One region of the Pseudomonas kitaguniensis genome, then DNA from elsewhere that is predicted to be linked to it. Evidence: predicted binding sites of a transcription regulator. Region 1 holds the regulator's gene; each other region holds the start of a gene.
What was found. The regulator sigma-54, encoded in region 1, starts transcription at its own class of promoters, with help from an activator protein. The targets are predictions, from matches to a motif close to ANTGGCATNNANNTTGCTNT.
Positions count from the first base shown of each region.

Region 2: a site for sigma-54 is predicted at 1,519-1,538, ahead of glnK (P-II family nitrogen regulator). Genes of this name have one in related genera too.
Region 3: a site for sigma-54 is predicted at 1,849-1,868, ahead of ACOZK9_RS06250 (circularly permuted type 2 ATP-grasp protein). Genes of this name have one in related genera too.
Region 4: a site for sigma-54 is predicted at 1,764-1,783, ahead of glnA (glutamate--ammonia ligase). Genes of this name have one in related genera too.

Region 1 is NZ_JBLZPT010000002.1:258,004-262,199, reverse strand. It holds gene lptA (lipopolysaccharide transport periplasmic protein LptA) at 1-364, shown strand, start outside; gene lptB (LPS export ABC transporter ATP-binding protein) at 364-1,089, shown strand; gene ACOZK9_RS05095 (RNA polymerase factor sigma-54) at 1,274-2,767, shown strand; gene hpf (ribosome hibernation-promoting factor, HPF/YfiA family) at 2,843-3,148, shown strand; gene ptsN (PTS IIA-like nitrogen regulatory protein PtsN) at 3,159-3,623, shown strand; gene rapZ (RNase adapter RapZ) at 3,626-4,196, shown strand, end outside.
Region 2 is NZ_JBLZPT010000007.1:135,166-139,361, forward strand. It holds gene ACOZK9_RS12035 (BRO-N domain-containing protein) at 166-690, opposite strand; gene ACOZK9_RS12040 (accessory factor UbiK family protein) at 1,062-1,325, opposite strand; gene glnK (P-II family nitrogen regulator) at 1,747-2,085, shown strand; gene ACOZK9_RS12050 (ammonium transporter) at 2,120-3,460, shown strand; gene ACOZK9_RS12055 (secondary thiamine-phosphate synthase enzyme YjbQ) at 3,672-4,097, shown strand.
Region 3 is NZ_JBLZPT010000003.1:171,207-175,402, reverse strand. It holds gene ACOZK9_RS06255 (alpha-E domain-containing protein) at 1-402, opposite strand, end outside; gene ACOZK9_RS06250 (circularly permuted type 2 ATP-grasp protein) at 407-1,816, opposite strand; gene ACOZK9_RS06245 (ribonuclease E inhibitor RraB) at 2,237-2,578, opposite strand; gene ACOZK9_RS06240 (hypothetical protein) at 2,792-3,028, opposite strand; gene ACOZK9_RS06235 (START domain-containing protein) at 3,132-3,737, opposite strand; gene ACOZK9_RS06230 (YkgJ family cysteine cluster protein) at 3,779-4,033, opposite strand; gene ACOZK9_RS06225 (translation initiation factor 2) at 4,193-4,196, opposite strand, start outside.
Region 4 is NZ_JBLZPT010000013.1:160,573-164,768, reverse strand. It holds gene ACOZK9_RS17475 (chorismate mutase) at 1-46, opposite strand, end outside; gene glnA (glutamate--ammonia ligase) at 257-1,663, opposite strand; gene thiI (tRNA uracil 4-sulfurtransferase ThiI) at 1,998-3,452, shown strand; gene typA (translational GTPase TypA) at 3,592-4,196, shown strand, end outside.

The DNA.
Region 1 (4,196 bases):
GCTCACGCGTACCCCGGCGGGCGAGATCGACGTGGTAACGTCGGTGGGCAACCTTGCCTACTTCGAACAGAAGCAGGCCGCCGCAGACCCTGCCCCGATGAAGGGCTACGGCAGGACCATCCAGTATCACGCCCAGCAAAATCGCATCATTCTGATCGATCAAGCGCGTGTCGTGAGCAGCGATGGCAACACCACCGACGGTGAAAAAATCACCTACGACACGGTGAAGCAGATCGCTCAGGCGGGTCGTGCGACCGGCGCGAAAATCGGTACGCCGAAACCGCGTATCGACATGGTTATCCAGCCGAAGCAGAAAGACGCCGCCGCCCCTGCGCCTAAACCCGCTGCGAAGAAGGCCAATTAATGGCAACCCTGAAAGCCCAGCATTTGGCCAAGGCCTATAAAAGCCGCCAGGTCGTGCGCGATGTCAGCCTGTCGATCGACAGCGGCCAGATCGTCGGCCTGCTCGGCCCCAACGGTGCCGGCAAGACTACTTGCTTCTACATGATTGTGGGGCTGGTCCAGGCGGATCAAGGCCGCGTATTGATCGACGACCTGGACGTAAGCCACCAGCCGATGCACGGTCGTGCGCGCGCAGGTATCGGCTATCTGCCCCAGGAAGCGTCGATCTTCCGCAAACTGTCGGTCGCCGATAACATCATGGCGATCCTTGAGACCCGCAAGGAACTCGACCGTGACGGCCGCCGCCAGGAACTGGAAAGCCTGCTGCAGGAGTTCCACATCAACCATATTCGCGACAACCTCGGCATGAGCTTGTCGGGTGGTGAGCGTCGCCGTGTAGAAATCGCCCGTGCGCTGGCCACTGCGCCGAAATTTATCCTGCTGGACGAGCCGTTTGCTGGCGTTGACCCTATCTCGGTTGGCGACATCAAGCAGATCATCCATCACCTCAAGGCCAAGGGCATCGGTGTACTAATCACCGACCACAACGTGCGTGAGACTCTGGATATTTGTGAAACAGCTTATATCGTCAACGATGGCCAGCTGATTGCCGAAGGCGACTCAGCCACCATCCTGGCCAACGAACTGGTCAAGGAAGTTTACCTGGGCCACGAGTTCCGCCTGTAAGTACGGCGGTGTCCGGCCTTGCGCCTGGGTGCGCGGGAGTCAATAAAAAGCTCGATTTTTTTATTGTTACCGCGCTCTAGGCAAAGCACTGGATATCAGGCATATAATTTGCTTATGTTTGGCGCTCACGCGCCCTGTCGTGGATGGCGCATTGCGCCGGCGAATAAGGTGTTAAGCCCCTGCCATGAAACCATCGCTAGTCCTGAGAATGGGCCAGCAGCTGACGATGACACCGCAGCTGCAACAGGCCATCCGCCTGCTCCAATTGTCGACCCTGGACCTGCAACAGGAAATCCAGGAGGCCCTGGAGTCCAATCCGATGCTCGAACGCCAGGAAGAAGGCGACGACTTCGATAATGCAGACCCGCTGGCCGATAACATCGAGCAAAAACCCAACGCTGATGTGCAGGAACCCTCCTACCAGGAAACCGCCCCTACGGTGGATAACCTTGAGGACGGCGAATGGAATGAACGCATTCCCAACGAACTCCCCGTGGACACTGCGTGGGAAGACGTTTACCAGACCAGCGCCAGCAGCCTGCCGAGCAACGATGATGACGAGTGGGACTTCACCACCCGTACGTCTGTTGGCGAAAGCTTGCAGAGCCACTTGCTCTGGCAACTGAACCTGGCACCGATGTCGGATACCGATCGCCTGATCGCGGTGACGCTGATCGACTGCATCAACAATCAGGGCTACCTGGACGAAAGCCTTGAGGAAATTCTTGAGGCCTTCGACCCGGAGCTGGACATTGAGCTGGATGAAATCGAAGCCGTCCTGCACCGGATCCAACAGTTCGAGCCTGCCGGTATCGGCGCGCGCACGCTCAGCGAGTGCTTATTGCTGCAACTGCGCCAACTGCCTACCAAAACCGCTTGGCTGGCTGAAGCCCAGCGCCTGGTAACCGACTACATCGACCTGCTGGGCAGCCGCGATTACAGCCAACTGATGCGCCGCATGAAGCTAAAGGAAGATGACCTGCGCCAGGTCATCGAGTTGGTACAGAGCCTCAACCCGCGCCCGGGCTCACAGATCGAGTCCAGTGAAGCTGAATATGTGGTTCCCGATGTGATCGTGCGCAAAGACAACGAGCGCTGGCTGGTGGAGCTGAACCAGGAATCGGTGCCACGCCTGCGGGTCAATCCGCAATATGCTGGTTTTGTGCGCCGCGCCGACACCAGCGCCGACAACACCTTCATGCGCAACCAGTTGCAGGAAGCGCGCTGGTTCATCAAGAGCCTGCAAAGCCGCAACGAAACCCTGATGAAAGTGGCTACCCAGATCGTCGAGCACCAGCGCGGCTTCCTGGAATATGGCGACGAGGCGATGAAACCCTTGGTACTGCACGACATCGCCGAAGCGGTGGGCATGCACGAATCAACGATTTCGCGGGTTACCACGCAAAAATTCATGCATACCCCTCGCGGTATTTATGAGTTGAAATACTTTTTCTCAAGCCACGTCAGCACCTCCGAAGGCGGTGAATGCTCGTCCACGGCGATCCGCGCGATCATCAAAAAACTGGTTGCCGCGGAAAATCAGAAAAAGCCATTGAGTGACAGTAAGATCGCTGGTTTACTGGAGGCACAAGGCATTCAGGTCGCCCGTCGAACCGTCGCCAAATACCGCGAGTCCCTTGGGATCGCGCCTTCCAGCGAGCGTAAACGTTTGATGTGACGGGCGGGCCACAGCGTTCCAGTGGCAGGCATTTCTGCCTGTCGCTTTATGCACTGGCAACGAAGGAGAAGCTGTATGCAAGTCAACATCAGTGGACACCAGCTGGAAGTCACCAAGCCCCTGCGTGAGTACACCGAGAGCAAGCTGAACAAGCTTGCGGGGCATTATGACAAGATCACCAACGTGCAGGTCATCATGGAGGTCGACAAGCTCAAGCAGAAAATCGAGGCCACCCTGCACATACCGAATGCCAAGGTCGTCGCCAATGCGGAACATGACGACATGTACGCGGCGATTGACTCGCTCTACGACAAGCTGGACCGCCAACTCATAAAGCATAAGGAAAAGAATCTGCACCTGATGCAAGGTACAGGTCGTTAACTCTCCCCCCATGATCCGACTTGAAACCATCCTGACCCCCGGCCGTTCCCTCGTGAACGTGCCGGGCGGCAGTAAAAAGAAAGCCCTCGAAGAAATTGCCAAACTGATCAGCCGCGAAGTGCCTGACCTGGATGAGCAAGTTGTTTACGAGTCGCTGATTGCCCGTGAAAAACTCGGATCGACCGGTTTTGGTAACGGCATCGCCATCCCGCACTGTCGCCTGCCAGGCTGTGAATCGCCTGTCAGTGCCCTGCTGCACATGGAAAAACCCATCGATTTCGACGCCATCGACGGTGCGCCGGTCGACCTGCTGTTCGTTCTGCTGGTCCCGCAAGCCGCTACCGATGCACACCTGGAGCTGCTCCGGCAGATCGCCAGCATGCTGGACCGCAAGGAAGTACGCGACAAACTGCGCAGTGCCAGTAGCAACGAGGCGCTCTATCAGGTTGTCCTGGACGAACAAAACGGGCAGTAATCATGCGCTTGATCATCGTCAGCGGCCGTTCCGGCTCGGGTAAAAGTACCGCCCTCAACGTTCTTGAGGACAGCGGCTTCTATTGCATCGATAACTTGCCGGCCGGCCTGCTGCCGGAACTGGCGGAACGCGCGCTGATTCACACCGAACTGGCGCAACCGTTGGTTGCCGTGTCGATTGACGCGCGTAACCTGCCCAGCCATCTGGTGCGCTTCCCGCAATTGCTTGAGGAAGTGCGCGCCAAGCATATTCATTGCGATGTGCTGTACCTGGATGCCGATGAAGAAACGCTGCTCAAGCGCTTCTCCGAGACACGCAGGCGGCACCCCCTCAGCAGCGCCAACCGCTCGTTGGCCGAAGCCATTGAGGACGAGACCAACCTGCTCGGGCCGATCATTGACCTCGCCGACCTCAAGATCAACACCACAGGCCTGAACCTCTATCAGTTGCGTGATGCGATCAAGCTGCGGCTGTTGAATCAACCGGAGCCTGGTACGGCATTTCTGGTTGAGTCTTTTGGCTTCAAGCGCGGCATGCCGGTGGATGCCGACCTGGTGTTTGATGTGCGCTGCC
Region 2 (4,196 bases), on a different contig from region 1:
GTTGAAGCACCAGAGCCGACATTGCGAAGACTCTGGCTTTCTGTGTGTGCGGAGGCTGCCACAACAGTTCTGACTTTTCCTAGCGTTTTCTGCAGCTACACCGGCTGATAGAGAGTTCGGTTTTTACGATTTTCGCGTTAACTCAGTGAGGGCTTAATATATTGTTTATTTGTTTGCCGATTGGGGTCGATCGCTGCGTTTCCACCAAGCTAGTTTTTTCTCCCCATGTGTGCGGGCGGGCTCTGGAAGCATGTGCGGTACGTCTTGTAGCCTTATCCATGCCTGATTGTTCCAGTGTAGAAGGCTAAGAGACGTCTGTGGCCAAGCTAACAAACTCAGTATTGGATGATCACAATTGGTGCCTTTTTGCGCATCGCGTATGGCAGGAACAACTTCGTGCGTTAGCCACTCCCGAAGACCTCGATACTCCGGGCAATAATGGTAAATCAGAAGGGCGTAGACACCTGACTCGCTGATCAGCAGCGTCCGTTCGACAGCACCATGATGGAGCGCCTTTCGATACTGACGTTGATCTGGATCAAGCTTCCGCAACGCTCGCTCGTCCAAATAGAGCCTCAGCAACCGACCCAAATCACGCGCGCTGAACCAAGCCTGGTTCTCCAACAAAAGCGCGTGAAGATGCAGATTGTGCCGCGTAAACACATGAGGAATGAAGTGGTCGTTGTCCATGGTGCAGTACCCATATTCGCTTGAGTGGACTGCCGTTTACCGTCGCCAAACGATAAGGGTGACAGCTGCGTGCAGGTTGGCGAGCCGGTGCAAGCGAATACCGGCAGACCCTGGGGTCTCCCACACACAGCCGCCATAAAACGAGCTCGGTTTAATACCCGATATCGGATGGTGGACGCTGTGCGTCGCAAGCTTTCCGGGTCGCCAAACCCAGCGCTGAATGTTCAGCAGCAAGCAGCCTAAAGAGATTGGGCGTGGCGATGCTATCGGAAAGCGTAAGCGCATGTCGTAGGAATGTTCCTGAAGACATTAGCTGGATGAAGATAGCAGGAAGACCATTGCAGCCTTCCCATCAGTTTCAAGAAATCCGTTTATTCAGCGGAGGGCAGCATTAGCCTGGCTTCAAACTCTGCGACTTTCGCTTCCAGGCTTTCCAGCCGCGCACGGGTGCGGGCCAGCACTACCATTTGGCTATCAAACTCTTCGCGGCTCACCAGGTCGAGTTTGCTGAAACCGCTCTGCAGCAATGCCTTGAACTGGCTTTCGATTTCAGTGCGGGGCAGCGCGGTGTCGCCGCTGAACAGGCGAGAGGCGTGGCCGCTCAGGGCGTCGAGTAGGTCTTTGGGCGCGAGCATGGGACATATTCCGGAATACTGTTGGCGGGCAGTGTATCACGCAGCGTCTATAGTCTTTTTACCGTGTTGGATGCACGTTTTTCGCGCAGAGGGGCGGGCAGTGGCGCACCGTTATTGTGCGCATTGCAGTCGCCAAACCGCCGTGCAGGCACGCAAAACCGGGCAACGAACTGATTTCAGTGGTTTTTACGGAGCTGGCAAGGTTTCTGCTTAGACGATCATGACCCATGCACTGATGCAGTCGCTGTGACGAATGCAGTGCGCCGACGGATCAGGGGTACAGGTTTCGTCACCAGTGGTTCGCTGGCGTTGCAACGGCACATGCCGAGGCGACGACGCGTTACAAAGCCAGGCGCTGCGCTTAGACTTGAGACGGGTTTGTTTTCCTGGGGCAAGTCCACCAATTCGGGAGAGAGTTTTCATGAAGCTAGTCACTGCCATCATCAAGCCGTTCAAGTTGGACGATGTACGCGAGTCGTTGTCCGAGATCGGCGTGCAGGGCATTACCGTTACCGAGGTCAAGGGCTTCGGTCGGCAGAAGGGTCACACCGAGCTGTACCGTGGCGCGGAATACGTGGTGGATTTCCTGCCTAAGGTGAAGATTGATGTCGCCATTGACGACAAGGATCTTGACCGTGTTATCGAGGCGATAACCAAGGCGGCCAACACCGGCAAAATCGGTGACGGCAAGATTTTCGTGGTCAATCTGGAACAGGCGATTCGCATCCGTACCGGCGAAACCGATACCGACGCAATCTAAGCCGCCAAACCCCAACGCCCCAGGAGAAAACACTATGACTCTGCGTAAATTCGCAGGGCTCGGAGCCCTGTTGTCCCTCGTAATGCCGGCCTTGGCATTGGCGGCGGACCCAGCCCCAGCTCCAGTCCTCAATTCCGGCGACACCGCATGGATGCTGACATCCACCGCGTTGGTGCTGTTCATGACTATTCCAGGCCTGGCGCTGTTTTACGGCGGCATGGTTCGCTCCAAAAACATTCTTTCGGTGATGATGCAGTGCTTCGCCATCACCGGTCTGATCAGCATTCTGTGGTTCGTTTACGGCTACAGCATGGCGTTCGACACGACCGGTATGGAAGCAGGCGTCGTCAACTTCAACTCGTTCGTGGGCGGCCTGTCCAAACTGTTCCTGTCGGGTGTCACCCCGGCGAGCATCACCGGCCCTGCGGCGCTGTTCCCTGAGGCGGTATTCGTCACCTTCCAGATGACGTTCGCCATCATTACGCCTGCGCTGATCGTCGGTGCTTTTGCCGAGCGTATGAAGTTCTCTGCGATGCTGATCTTCATGGGCGTCTGGTTCACCTTGGTGTACGCGCCAATTGCGCACATGGTGTGGGGCGGTCCGGGGTCGTTGTTGGGCGACTGGGGCGTACTGGATTTCGCAGGCGGCACCGTGGTGCACATCAACGCCGGTGTTGCCGGCCTGGTGGCGTGCCTGGTACTCGGCAAGCGTAAAGGTTTCCCGACCACCCCGATGGCGCCTCACAACCTGGGTTACACCCTGGTCGGTGCGGCCATGCTGTGGGTTGGCTGGTTCGGTTTCAACGCAGGTTCCGCTGCTGCGGCCAACGGCACTGCCGGTATGGCAATGCTGGTGACTCAGATCGCTACCGCTGCTGCGGCGCTGGGCTGGATGTTCGCCGAGTGGGTCACCCACGGTAAGCCAAGCGCACTGGGCATCGCCTCGGGTGTGGTGGCAGGCCTTGTGGCAATTACTCCGGCTGCGGGCACCGTGGGCCCGATGGGCGCGCTGGTTATCGGCCTGGCGGCGGGCGTGGTGTGCTTCTTCTGCGCCACTACGCTGAAACGCAAACTGGGTTACGACGACTCCCTGGACGCCTTCGGCGTGCACGGTATCGGCGGTATCCTCGGCGCGATCCTCACCGGTGTGTTCGCTGCACCGGCCATGGGTGGCTTCAACGCCGCGACGACCGACATCGCGGCGCAAGTCTGGGTCCAGTGCAAAGGCGTTGGTTTCACCGTGATCTACACGGCCATCGTGACCTTCATCATCCTTAAGGTGCTGGATGCGGTCATGGGCTTGCGGGTTGCCGAGGAAGAAGAGGCCGTTGGCCTCGATCTGGCGCAACACAACGAACGCGGTTACAACTTGTAAGCGTGCGAAAAAAAGATGCCCGGCTTGCCGGGCATTTTTTTGCCTGGCGTTTGTCAGTGATAAGACGCTGTACCGGTTTTTGCGCAAAGTTTGTGAGGGTGCGCACGCGGTACGTTTCACCGTGCAGATGTCCTACAGGCATGTAGGCGTATTCGGCACTTTGTTTTTTCCCAGAGCGCGCTAGAATGCGCGCCGATGGGCGGAGAACTGTATGTGGCAACAGACTCTGATAACCCTGCGGGCCAAGCCCCGGGGCTTTCACTTGGTGACGGACGAATTGCTCGCCGGCTTGCCTGAATTGAAGGCTTGTCGTGTGGGCCTGTTACATCTGTGGCTGCAGCACACATCGGCCTCGTTGACCGTCAACGAGAATGCCGACCCGGCGGTGCGCCGTGACTTCGAACGTTTTTTCAATGCGCTGGTGCCTCAAGGTACGGTGGGATATGAACATAACGACGAAGGGCCGGATGACCTGCCGGCGCACTTCAAGGCCAGTCTCCTGGGCTGCCAGCTGAGTTTGCCGGTCAATGCCGGCCGCTTGGCGATAGGGATCTGGCAAGGTGTTTATCTGGGCGAGCACCGTGATCATGGCGGTGCTCGTAAAGTCCTCGCCACCTTGCACGGTGATGGGGCATAAGCCACTGGTTATCCGCTGGCTATTGATTTTTTCCGGCGACCTCGACAGAGGGTGAAGCTGGGCTATAACTAATCTGCTTTTCGCAAGTCATGAGGTAGA
Region 3 (4,196 bases), on a different contig from region 1:
GCGGCTCATGCCATAACGGCTAAGCCCTTGCTGGGCGATCTCGCGAATATCCAGCCAGGTGGCGTTGATGTTTTCCCACATGTCGGCGGTGATTCGCCCACGCACCGCATGCGCGCTGGCCCGCGCGGCGCCGAGGCAACTGTAGATGCTGGCCGGGTTGGCCGCGTCCAGCGCAAAAAAATGCAGCAGGCGTTCGGCATGCAGTTCACCGTGACGCGCGTGGTAATCCTCCAGCGTGCCGGTGATCAACAGCGGCATGGCCAATTCATGCAGGCCATCACCGCGCCCATCCTGGGGCATCAGCGACAGCGAATAGCTGACATCGAGCATGCGCGCGAGGTTTTCCGCGCGCTCCAGGTAGCGCGACATCCAGTACAAATCCGAGGCAGTTCTACTCAACATGTCATCAGTCCTCGACCACCCAGGTGTCTTTGGTGCCGCCGCCCTGGGACGAGTTGACCACCAGCGAACCTTCGCGCAGAGCCACGCGGGTCAAGCCGCCAGGCACCACACGGGTTTCCTTGCCGGACAAGACGAACGGGCGCAGGTCGATGTGGCGCGGCGCAATGCCGTTTTCGACAAAGGTTGGGCAGGTGGATAAACACAGGGTCGGCTGCGCGATATAGGCATGCGGCTTGGCCTTGATGCGGGCGCGGAAGGCTTCGATTTCGGCCTTTGAAGACGCAGGCCCCACCAGCATGCCGTAGCCGCCGGAGCCTTGGGTTTCCTTGACCACCAGGTCTGGCAGGTTGGCCAGCACGTGGGACAATTCGTCGGGCTTACGGCATTGAAACGTCGGAACGTTCTTCAGGATCGGCTCTTCGTCCAGGTAAAAACGGATCATCTCGGTGACGAACGGGTACACCGACTTGTCGTCCGCAACCCCGGTGCCAATCGCATTGGCCAGCACCACATTGCCGCAGCGATACGCCGCGAGCAGGCCGGGCACGCCGAGCATGGAATCCGGGTTGAACGCCAGTGGGTCGAGGAACGCATCGTCGAGGCGACGGTAGATCACGTCCACCGCTTTGGGGCCGTCAGTGGTGCGCATGAACACGCGGTCATCGCGCACGAACAGGTCGGCGCCTTCCACCAGTTCCACACCCATTTCGCGGGCCAGAAACGCGTGTTCGAAAAACGCGCTGTTGAAACGCCCCGGCGTCAGCACCACCACGCTGGGGTTATCCAGCGGGCTGGAGCTTTTCAGGGTGTCGAGCAGCAGGTTGGGGTAGTGGTCGATCGGCGCAATGCGCTGGGCGGCGAACAGTTCGGGGAACAGCCGCATCATCATCTTGCGGTCTTCAAGCATGTAGCTGACGCCGCTCGGTGTACGCAGGTTGTCTTCGAGCACGTAGTAGGTGCCGTCACCATCACGTACCAGATCGACCCCAGAGACGTGGGAATACAGGCCGCGGTGCAGGTTCAAGCCCTGCATTGCCAATTGGTATTGCTCGTTGGCCAACACCTGTTCGGCAGGAATGATCCCGGCCTTGATGATGCGTTGATCGTGGTACAGGTCAGCGAGAAACAGGTTCAGCGCCTTGACCCGTTGAATACAGCCACGTTCGACCACCCGCCACTCACTCGCCGGAATGCTGCGCGGGATGGTGTCGAAGGGAATCAGGCGTTCGGTGCCCTGCTCGTCCCCGTAGAGGGTGAAGGTGATGCCTGCGCGGTGGAACAGTAAATCGGCCTCACGCCGACGCTGTGCCAGCAGTTCGGGTGGGGTTTCGGCCAACCAGCGGGCGAACTCGCGGTAGTGAGGCCGAACCTGGCCTGCCCCGTCGTACATTTCATCGTAATAAGTGCGGATCATGCCGTACTCCTTGTCACCCGGACGCAAGAACCATCGCAAGGCCCGTGCCAGCGGCATAAACACTTAAAAATCAGTTAGTTGAATTACCACCGGGATCTGCTCGCACCGTCCTGGTGCGCAGAATGCCCGCCCTTGCGCCGCGCGCTTCATTGCAATGCGAGCTTTGGCTATCAACAGCATAGTCAGAGTTGATTTCACTGCGCGACGACCCTTGCGGATAATCACCACCATCTGCTGAACAGGACGCGTCCTGAGGCTTCAGCGCAACGCTCTTCCCTTTCAGCCACCCTCTTTGGGTGGCTTTTTTTTGGTGCAGAAAATGGCACCGCAAGTTCCGAATATTTTTGCTACGCCAGACACAAAATCGGCCGACCCGAAGGTCAGCCGATACGCTGCGGTTTTCATACAACATGCGTTGAATTACATGGGTAACCCACGCACCTCTTGCTTGACGCCCCATCCTTCGATAATCCCGCCCAGCGGTTCGACCACCGCTTCAAAATCTTGCTCGAAGTCTCCTATGCCGTCGTAGGTTGCGAACATGATTTTGCTCAGTTCCAGGTACCAGGCGCCATCATCGCGCGCGCTGACCTGGGCGTTCAGGGACTCTCCACGAAATCGACCCGCAGCCCTGCGCGCCCGTTCCTCATCCGGGAAAATGGCGTAGAACTCGATGGGGTGAAAACGTGAGAAGTCGAAGCCGCCCTCTTTCATGCGGCGCAGAACGTTGGTGCTGATGTCTTCTTGATAGGCTGTGCTCATGAAACGTCCTCCTCAAACTGATGGATAGACTTTCCGTGCTTCCCGAAGCCCGCGCCCTACTGGCGCGGGTGCGACGGCAATGACATCACCGCTGGAAAACAAGCATGTAGCTGACAAGACCAAACCTTAGCGAATCACTCGCTGATCTCAATTGCAGAGTAGCGTGAACCTGGCACCTCCACCAGAGGCGCTTGAACGGCAAACAGGGAATGTTCAGGCGGCAGGTGAGATGTCGAGGATCTGAATACTGTTCTGGTCTTTAAGAATCTTGACCGTAGGCTCGGGTTTACGGCCTTCCAGGTCATTGAGGTCCAGCTCCGCAGCCACCGGAACCAGCTTGTTGCGAATCATGTGCGCCGCATCTTCGAGGGTTGGCTTTTGATCGCAGGTGAACTGCTCTACGGACTGTACGCCGTGATCATCAACGAAGGTAATCTGCCACTTTTGCATCGGTGCCTCCTCGATAAAACCCGTGTTTGGGCTCACAACTATCTGGACCTTGAGGGTTTGGCAAACGTTCCACTCACGTCAGGAGGCACCTGATTAATGCGACTTATTTTTCAGCGTGTTGCTTCAAGGCTTTCAGCGTGTTGAACGGTGCGTCCACCACAAACTTGTTGGCCAGCCACGACGGCACGCTGCCACCTGGCTCGGTGTGCACCTGATAGGTCACTTCGGTCTGGTTGTCGCCTTTGGGCACCAGCTTCCAAAAACCCTCTACCTGGGCAACACGCACGTAACCTTTAACCTCTGGCTGGTAGGTCGGCACTTCGAGCAATGTGCGCGTGATGCTGCCATCGGCGCCCTTGGAGGTGGTGATCTCAAGGATCGAGTCGCGGTCGGTCACCGGGAACGGTGCCTTGAACTGGGTGTAGGTCCAGCTCTTGTCGCCTTCGGTCTTGAGCAGTTTTTGCGACTTGCATTCGTGGATCCAGGAGCAGGCAGCGGCCACGTCTTCCTGCAGGGCCTGGATCTTTGCAATTGGTGCCTTGATCACGGTCACACCGCGATACGCTTTGTACTTGGAGCCGGCAATTTCGCTCAAGGACACTTTGATACCGTCTTCGTCCTTGGCGACTTGCCAATCTTCAGCCTGGGCGGTGGCGGCGAACAACAGCGTAAAACCGCACAGCACAGCCATTCGTTTCAGCGAACCCATTGTTGTATTCCTTATTGTTGAAGTTCCGATAATAAAGCCCATCAAGCCGCCGTCATCTGCTCCCACCAGCCGATCAACCGGATCGCATCGGGCTGATCGGTGCCGCAGACCTCAATGTCGGCCTTGAAATCACTGCACACCGCTGGCCGCTCCGGTTGCCCGAAAAGCTGGCATAGCTGTTCGACCGACAAGTGCAGGCAGCGTTCGCCCGCAGGTTTGCCCATGGGCATTCCCGGTAATGGCGAACTGATAGAGGGGGCAATGCAGCAAGCGCCACAGCCTTCACGGCATTTCATGACCAGCAGGTCCTCGACGACTCAATAGGATGGCGGGGCTAGAGTACGCCCTAAAACAGCCGTTTTAAAATGGTCCAACAGGGGTTTTTCGCAAAAACCAAGGTGACTGACCAGTCTCCGACAGAGGGTCAGTGGCAGGCGTCACGTTTAGCCGGAAGTTTAT
Region 4 (4,196 bases), on a different contig from region 1:
CACTGGCGCTGACGAATAACAGGGCGAATACAAGTCGAGACTTCAAGGGTGATCTCCTGTGGGGGCGGGCGCTCCCGCAATGGCGGAGGATTACTAATACAACATGTAACTGGTTTCGCGCTATCGCAGCACAGTGCCAGCGAGCCTGTGTGGCAAACCCGCTTGCCACAGCAGCACTGCCCGCTAAAGCGCAGGCAAAAAAAGACCTCCCGAAGGAGGTCTTTTTCATCACGCCGCGTTAAGCGGCGCTACCGGATCAGCAGCTGTAGTACAGCTCGTATTCCAGTGGGTGTACGAAGGTGCGTACTTTGATTTCTTCTTCGCTTTTCAGCTCGATGTAAGCGTCGATGAAGTCGTCGCTGAACACGCCGCCTTTGGTCAGGAACGCACGGCCCTTGTCCAGCTCTTCCAGGGCTTCTTTCAGGCTGCCGCACACTTGTGGGATCTCTTTGGCCTCTTCAGGCGGCAGGTCGTACAAGTTTTTGTCGGCGGCGTCGCCAGGGTGGATCTTGTTCTGGATACCGTCCAAGCCAGCCATTACCAACGCAGCGAAGGCCAGGTACGGGTTGGCTGCCGGGTCCGGGAAGCGGGCTTCGATACGGCGAGCGCGCGGGCTGGACACGTAAGGAATACGGATCGAAGCGGAGCGGTTACGCGCCGAGTAGGCCAGCATTACCGGTGCTTCGAAACCTGGAACCAAGCGCTTGTAGGAGTTGGTCGATGGGTTGGTGAAGCCGTTCAGGGCCTTACCGTGCTTGATGATACCGCCGATGAAGTACAGGGCGGTGTCGGACAGGCCGGCATAACCTTCGCCAGCGAAGGTGTTCTTGCCTTCTTTGGCGATCGACAAGTGAACGTGCATACCCGAGCCGTTATCGCCATACAGCGGCTTAGGCATGAAGGTAGCGGTACGGCCGTAGGCATCAGCCACGTTGTGTACGCAGTACTTCAGGGTCTGAACTTCGTCAGCCTTGGCCACCAGGGTGTTGAACTTCACACCGATTTCGTTCTGGCCGGCAGTGGCCACTTCGTGGTGGTGAACTTCGATAACCAGGCCCATTTCTTCCATGGCGTTGCACATGGAGGTACGGATTTCGTGGTCATGGTCGAACGGCGGAACCGGGAAGTAGCCACCTTTGATACCCGGGCGGTGGCCTTTGTTGCCGCCTTCGATGTCCTGGTCAGACATCCACGAACCTTGTTCGGAGAAGATTTTGAACATGGAGCCGGAGATGTCGGACTTGAACTTGACCGAATCAAAGATGAAGAATTCTGGCTCCGGGCCTACGAATACGGTGTCACCGATACCGGTCGACTTCAGGTATTCCTCGGCACGCTTGGCGATCGCACGTGGGTCGCGGTCGTAGCCTTGCATGGTCGAAGGCTCGATCACGTCACACACGATGATCACGGTTGGGTCTTCGGTGAACGGGTCGAGTACGGCAGTGCTGTCGTCCGGCATCAGGATCATGTCGGAAGCTTCAATGCCTTTCCAGCCGGCAATGGAGGAACCGTCGAACATTTTGCCTTCTTCGAAGAAAGCGTCATCCAGCGCGTCGCGAGCCGGCATGGTCACGTGGTGCTGAGTGCCTTTTGTGTCCGTGAAGCGCAGATCAATCCATTTAACGTCATGATCTTTGATGAGTTGAACCGACTTCGACATGGTGTCCTCCGGGTGGCTTCGGGCTGGGGTAGTGGAGTTAGCCCTTAGAATGTGGGTGATGCCGGCGCGAATAGTCGACCAAGGCAACCTGCCTCACAAGAGAGCAAATTGCATGCCAGTGCGCCAACATGGCCTTTTTGCCTCAAATTAGCCCCTATAACGGTGCAATTCGTAAAATTACAGCAAATGGCGCACTGCAATGCAGCGTTAATGTGCGCGAGTGATCCGTTTTGGTGCGCGATAGTTGTGATGCATATTAACTGGTCAAACCTTGAGCGATTTCCGCTATAATCCGCGCCCCCCTTTTTCGGCAGGCTCTGCGCGCGCTGTTTCCATGAAATTAATCGTTAAAGTCTTCCCCGAAATCACCATCAAGAGCCGGCCGGTACGGATGCGTTTCATCCGTCAGTTGGCCAAGAACATCCGTGCCGTGCTCCGCGATCTGGACCCGGCTGTGGTGGTGAACGGTGTGTGGGACAATCTCGAACTGGAAACCCGCCTGACCGATGCCAAAGCCTTGAAGGACATGACCGAGCGCCTGAGCTGCATGCCGGGCATCGCGCATTTCCTGCAGGTCGACGAGTACCCGCTGGGCGACTTTGACGACATCACCGAAAAGTGCAAACAGCACTTCGGCAATGAGCTTGAGGGGAAGATTTTTTCGGTGCGTTGCAAGCGTGCCGGCAAGCACCCATTCAGCTCCATGGACGTCGAAAAATACGTCGGCAGCAAGCTGCGTCGCGAGTGCGGCGCCGCCGGAATTTCCCTGAAAGCACCGCAAATTGAAGTGCGCATGGAAATTCGCGACCAACGGTTGTTTGTGATCCACAGCCAGCACAACAGCATCGGTGGCTACCCGCTGGGCGCCCTGGAACAGACCCTGGTATTGATGTCCGGCGGTTTCGATTCCACGGTCGCGGCTTACCAGATCATGCGCCGCGGGCTGATGAGCCATTTCTGCTTCTTTAATCTGGGCGGGCGTGCACACGAATTGGGCGTGATGGAAGTCGCGCACTTTATCTGGAAGAAGTACGGCAGCTCCCAGCGCGTGCTATTTGTGAGCGTGCCGTTCGAGGAAGTACTCGGCGAAATTCTCGCAAAAGTCGATAACAGTCATATGGGCGTAGTATTGAAGCGTATGATGTTGCGCGCTGCGTCGAAGATCGCCGATCAGTTGCAGATTGACGCACTGGTAACCGGTGAAGCGATTTCCCAGGTGGCCAGCCAGACGCTGCCCAACCTGTCGCTGATCGACTGCGTGACCGAGAAGCTGGTATTGCGCCCGCTGATCGCCAGTCACAAGCAGGACATCATCGACCTGGCCGAAGAAATCGGCACGGCAGATTTTGCCAAGCACATGCCTGAATATTGCGGGGTCATCTCGGTGAACCCCAAGACCCACGCCAAGCGCAACCGCGTGGAGTACGAAGAACAACAGTTCGACATGGCGATTCTCGAGCGTGCGCTTGAGAACGCCAAAATGGTGCCAATCGACCGCGTAATCGACGAATTGGGCCAGGATGTACAGATCGAAGAAGTCAGCGAAGCCCTGGCCGGTCAAATCGTCGTCGATATCCGTCACCCGGATGCCGCTGAAGATGAGCCGCTGGAAATCGCTGGCATCGACGTGCAAGCGCTGCCGTTCTACGCACTGAACGCGCGTTTCAAGGAACTGGATAACAGCCGTCAGTACCTGCTGTATTGCGACAAAGGCGTGATGAGTCGCCTGCATGCCCACCATTTGCTCAGTGAGGGGCATGCCAATGTGCGCGTTTATCGACCGAGCTAAGAGCCCGGGGCTGTTTGCCTGTGGCCTGCGTCACCGGCCCCCCGACTCTGCCGTCAAGCTGTAACGGCAAGGCCTGACTCTACTGTTAATCGCTGCCACGACCTGTCAGCACACCGAATCCTCTGATCGAGATACACAAGTGATCGAAAATCTACGTAACATCGCCATCATTGCTCACGTTGACCATGGTAAAACCACCCTGGTAGACAAACTCTTGCGTCAATCCGGCACCCTGGAGCGCAACGAGCTCAACGACGAGCGCGTGATGGACTCCAACGACCAGGAAAAAGAGCGCGGTATTACCATCCTGGCTAAAAACACCGCTATCAACTGGAACGGCTACCACATCAACATCGTGGACACCCCGGGCCACGCCGACTTCGGCGGCGAAGTTGAACGTGTAATGTCGATGGTTGACTCCGTTCTGCTGCTGGTTGACGCTCAAGACGGCCCTATGCCGCAAACCCGTTTTGTGACCAAGAAGGCTTTCGAAGCCGGCCTGCGTCCAATCGTCTGCATCAACAAGGTTGACCGTCCAGGCGCGCGTCCGGACTGGGTTCTGGACCAGATCTTTGACCTGTTCGACAACCTCGGTGCTACCGAAGAACAGCTGGACTTCAAAGTCGTCTACGCCTCGGCCCTGAACGGTATTGCCGGTCTGGACCACAACGACATGGCTGACGACATGACCCCGCTGTACCAGTCGATCGTCGACAACGTACCTGCGCCGGCTGTTGACCGTGA